Regions from separate parts of the Variovorax sp. 160MFSha2.1 genome, predicted to be linked through region 2. Evidence: predicted binding sites of a transcription regulator. Region 2 holds the regulator's gene; the other holds the start of a gene.
The links. Region 2 encodes FliA, which starts transcription of late flagellar genes. Its sites were predicted from a motif close to CTAAAGTTTNNNNNNNNNNNGCCGNTA; they were not measured.
Positions count from the first base shown of each region.

Region 1: a site for FliA is predicted at 1,127-1,153, ahead of ABL838_RS25575 (FlxA-like family protein). Genes of this name have one in related genera too.

Region 1 covers NZ_CP157624.1:5,586,901-5,589,283, forward strand. The annotation lists gene ABL838_RS25570 (MarR family winged helix-turn-helix transcriptional regulator) at 170-718, shown strand; gene ABL838_RS25575 (FlxA-like family protein) at 743-1,087, opposite strand; gene ABL838_RS25580 (universal stress protein) at 1,263-1,709, shown strand; gene ABL838_RS25585 (isocitrate lyase/PEP mutase family protein) at 1,751-2,383, opposite strand, start outside.
Region 2 covers NZ_CP157624.1:5,219,116-5,221,498, forward strand. The annotation lists gene ABL838_RS23685 (glycoside hydrolase family 15 protein) at 1-304, opposite strand, end outside; gene ABL838_RS23690 (RNA polymerase sigma factor FliA) at 659-1,393, opposite strand; gene ABL838_RS23695 (MinD/ParA family ATP-binding protein) at 1,436-2,245, opposite strand; gene flhF (flagellar biosynthesis protein FlhF) at 2,256-2,383, opposite strand, start outside.

The DNA of each region.
Region 1 (2,383 bases), 370 kb from region 2:
GGCAGGCGCGGTTTCGCGGCGAAAATCGCGCACCAAGACTGTTTCCGGTCGTTCAAATTTGTTACTGGTTTATACGTACAGGGAAACAGTTGATCTAATCAATCAAGTGCCTGCCGAGGCGGGCGAACCACACTTCAACCGCTCGCGCCCTTCACGTTCCGTCACCTGTATGCAACAAGCTTTCCCCAATGCAGGAGCGTTGCGCGCGCCCCATTCACTGGACGACCTGCTGCTCTACCGCATGGCGCGCGCCGTGCGCGCGGGCAGCGGCATGGCGACGCGGCTGGTCGAGGGCGGCTTCGGCATCACGCGCCGCGAGTGGGGAATGATCGCCACGCTCGCCCAGGAGGGCGAGATGACGTCATCGGCGCTGGCCACCCAGCTGCACCTGGACCGTGTGCGCACCTCGCGCGGACTGCGCAGCCTGGTCGAGAAGAAGCTGGTGCAGCGCCGGCAGAACGCGGAAGACCGGCGCGAAGTGCATGTGCGGCTGAGCGCCTCGGGCCAGCAGCTCTTCGGCAGGCTCTTTCCGCGCATCGCGGGGCTGAACACGGAACTGTTGGAAGGCGTGGCGCCCGCGGACCTGGACGCCCTCCTGCGCTGCCTGCACCACCTGGAGCAGCGCGGCGAGGAACTGCTCGCGCAGGGCGTGGTGGCGGAAAAGGCAGACCGGCGCTCTGGCGGAACGCGGCACCGCTGGCCCGAGCGCGGCGGCTGACCCCGCGGGCGATCAAGCGGACAGTCAGGCCTGCACGTCCACCACGCTGCCGAGCGTGCCCGACGCACCGCGACTGGCGCGCTGCGTGCCCGCGGCGCTTTCCTCCAGCGAGGCCATCGCGCTCTGCTGGACGCCGGCGTTGCGCAGCGCATTCATCTGCTGCTGCAGCATCGCGAGCTTCGCCGCGAGCGCCTCGAGCTGCATCCGGATCGCATCGCGGGCATCCTCGGGCGCGGCGAGCAGCTGGGCCTGCGTCTCGCCGATCTGTTTCTGCGTGGCGGTGATCTGCCGCTGGATCTTCGCGATCTCGGCGTTCACGTTGACCCCGCTGCCTGTTGCGCCGCCGCTCGCGCCGATGGTATTGAGCATCTCTGTCCTCCTCTGGTTGTCCGCAAGGGAAAGAAGCTATATCGGCAGCCGGCGCGAAAAATAGAGGGCCGCCTCTGATCGCGCCGCAATTGCCCGCGACCGCTTGCACCGCCGCCATGGCCGACTAGACTGGAATTCGAGGGCACCCGCGGTGCCGGGGGCCAAGGAGCCTGCCATGTACAAGCGTGTTCTCGTGGCAACCGACGGCTCTGCGCTGTCGGAGCAGGCGGTCAATGCCGCCATCGATCTGGCCCTGCTCTGCAACGCCGAACTGGTGAGCGTCACCGTCGCGCACATCGAGCCCGTCGGCTACTTCGAAGGATCGCTGATGCTGAGCCAGCGCGACATCGAGGCCGCGCAGGAGCAGTCGGACCATGCCGCGCGCCGGCTGGTCGACAAGTCGGTCGCCGCCGCCACCGCCAGGGGCGTGCGCAATCCGAGGGCGGTGGTCATGAAGTCGAACCAGGTGGCCGAGGCCATCATCGCGGCCGCGAAGAACCAGCAGTGCGACCTGATCGTGATGGCCTCTCACGGCCGGCGCAGCCTGGCGCGCCTGCTGATGGGCAGCGAGACGCTGCATGTGCTGACGCACTCTCACATCCCGGTGCTGGTGCTGCGCTAGCGGCGCCAGCCCTTGTCCTGCCTTCTCCCGCCTTCTCCTGCTCAGCTCGCGTACCGCTTCTCCAGCGCGTCGAGTTCAGGCTTGCCCACCAGCCGCTGGCGTTCCGCGAAGGGCACGACCAGCGCCGGGTCTTCGTCCACGCGCTTCGTGTCGCGCAGCACCGTCAGCGCCTTCTGCATGCCGGCGACTGCCCCCTGCAGCGCCGCGTTGGCATACAGCACGATGCCGTAGCCCAGCCCGGCGAGTTCCTCGGCGCCGAAGATCGGCGTCCTGCCGCCGATCACCATGTTCATGAGCTGCGGCTTCTTCAGCCGCTGCGGCAGCGCGCGGATCTCGTCGGCCGTGGTCACGGCCTCCACGAAGAGGATGTCTGCACCCGCCTCGCTGAACTTCTGCGCGCGCTCGATGGCGGCCTCGAAGCCCAGCGTGGCGGCGGCGTCGGTGCGGGCCATCACGAGCAGATCGGGGTCGGTGCGCGCATCGACGGCAGCCTTGATCTTGTTGACTGCCTCCTCGGTGGAGATCACGTCCTTGCCCGAGAAGTGGCCGCAGCGCTTGGGTGCGATCTGGTCCTCGAACTGGATGCAGTCGGCACCCGCGCGCTCCAGCACGCGCACCGTGTGGCGCACGTTGAGCGCGTTGCCGAAGCCGGTGTCGGCGTCCACGATCAGCGG
Region 2 (2,383 bases):
TGACGACGGCCACGCCCGTGCCTGTACGAATCGTGGTCTCCAGCACAACGGTGCCGGGAAGGTAGCGCCGCGAGACGCGCGCCTTGCGGTCGCGCGCGCACATGGTCCAGTGGCCGTTGCGCTCGTCGCCCAGCAGGCTGGCGAACATCGCGGCCGAGTCGAAGCGCGGCAGGCACAGCCACTCGATGTCGCCGCCCAGATGCACCAGCGCCGCGCTGTGGGTCGAGCCGATGAGCGCGTATTCGCCGATGGGGCGGCTGGCCTGCAGCCTTGAAGAGAGTTGCTTGTTGCGGGTCTTTGGCAAGACTCCGAGTTTTCGTGCCCTCGCAGGCGCCCTGCGCCGGAGGCGAGCGCGCCTGGCTGACGGACAACGCCTATTCAGCGCATCCTTCAAGGGTCTGTTCACACTATTTCCGGGGTCGCGAAGGGCAGCCAGGGCGGGCCAATCAAGGCGCGTGACGACGCGTGTGCATGCGCACACGCTAGGAGCGCAACGCCGAGTGGCCCGCCCTGGCTGCCCTTCCCGCAGGGTTGGTGCTCCAAGGGGCCGTCTGCGGCGTTGCCCGCGCTTGCAGGGCGCCAGCCTTACTGCGCACGCGCGCCTTGCAGCCAGCCCCTTGGAGCACCAACGCGACCCGGGAAATAGTGTGAACAGACCCTAGAGCACATCCTTCAGCTTCGCCCGCAGCCTGCTGATCGCCTGGCTGTGCAGCTGGCACACCCGCGACTGGCTCACTTCGAGGATGGCGCCGATCTCGCGCAGGTTCAGCTCCTCCTCGTAATAGAGGTTCAGCAGCAGCTGGTCGCGCTCGGGCAGCGCCGAGATGGCGTCCACCAGCTGGTGGCGGAAGCCGCTTTCCAGCAGCTGCTCCAGCGGATCGTCGCTGCTGCGCCGGTCCTTGCGGGCGTCCTGCGAGTGACTGTCGAGAAAACCGTTGTCGGCGTCGTCCTTGGAGAAGTCTTCCACATACAGCAGCTGGCAGCCCTGGATCTCCTGCAGCAGCGACTGGTAGGCCTCGATGTCCATCTTCAGTTCCCGGGCGATCTCCCCTTCGGTGGGAGCGCGCCCGAGCCTGTGGCCCAGCGCCTGCATCGCCTTCTCGATGCCGCGCGCCGACTGGCGCAGGCCGCGCGAGCCCCAGTCGGCGGCACGCAACTCGTCGAGCATGGCGCCGCGGATGCGCTGGCTCACGAAAGTCTCGAACTGCGCGCCGCGGTTGTCCTGGTAGCGCGCGGATGCGTCAAGCAGGCCGAGCATGCCGGCCTGGATCAGGTCGTCCAGCTCCACGCTGGCCGGCAGCTTCGCCATCATCTGCAGCGCGATGCGGCGCACCAGCGGCTGGTGCTGCGCGAGCAGGTGCGATTTCTCGATGGTTCCTTGTGCGGTGTACATGGCCGTCGTGCTTCCTTCCTTCCTCGGTGCGGAGCCGGCGGCTCAGGCCACGGCCTGCAGCGGGGCTGCCTCGGGCCATGGCCACTGGTCCATCTCGCCCGCGGCGCGGCGGAAGTCGACCGCCGCATGGCTCGCGGGAAAGGCCTCGGCGATGGTCTTCTTCAGCCGCCATGCGTCGGAGACGAGCGGATCGAAGCGCACCCATCCCGCCGCCCGCAGCGACAGCGCGAGGTAGCGGCTGCCGGCATGGGCGAGGTTGTTCATGATCTGGCGCGCGGCCTGCACGTCGACCACGCCGTTGAGCAGGAAGCGCATCTGCTTCAGGCCGTGGGCGTGGTGCAGGCGCTTGATGCCCGCGTAGGCCGAGGTGACCGAGGCCGGATGCGGCTGCAGCACCAGCAGCAGGTCGTCCGCGCACTGCGCGAGCGGCGACAGCCGGCCCTCGCCGTCGAAGGCCGCGTCGATGACGACCACGCCGTCGTGCCAGAACCTGCGCGGGTCGGCCGCGCCTTGCGATGTTCCTCTTGCAGCCGCGGGCGGCGCCGGCAGCACATGCACCCCGCAGGCCATGCGCACCTCGGCGCCGTCCAGCGTGAGGCGCCCGGCCGCGACGTCGACAAGGCCGCCCAGCGGGTCGATGTCCCAGACCTCGCAGGCCGAGCCCTCGGCGCGGCAATGCTCGTCCAGCAGCAGCACGTTGCGGCCCTGCCCCACCAGCGCCACGGCGAAGTTCATCGCGGCGGTGGTGCCGCCCGCGCCGCGCCCCATGCCGGCCACCGCGAGCACGCGCGCCTGCGTCGGCGCGAGCAGGCGCCGGAGGCCGTCCGCCTGATCCGCAACCAGCTTGTTCATCGCAGCGCCCTCAATCCTGCCGCTCCAGCTTCTGCGGCTTCTCCAGCGCACGGGGCGACTGCACCGGCGCGGTCGATTCGGTGCCGAGCGCGTCCAGCAGCAGGAAGAGCTTGCCAAAGCCCGCGTACAGCGCGCTGC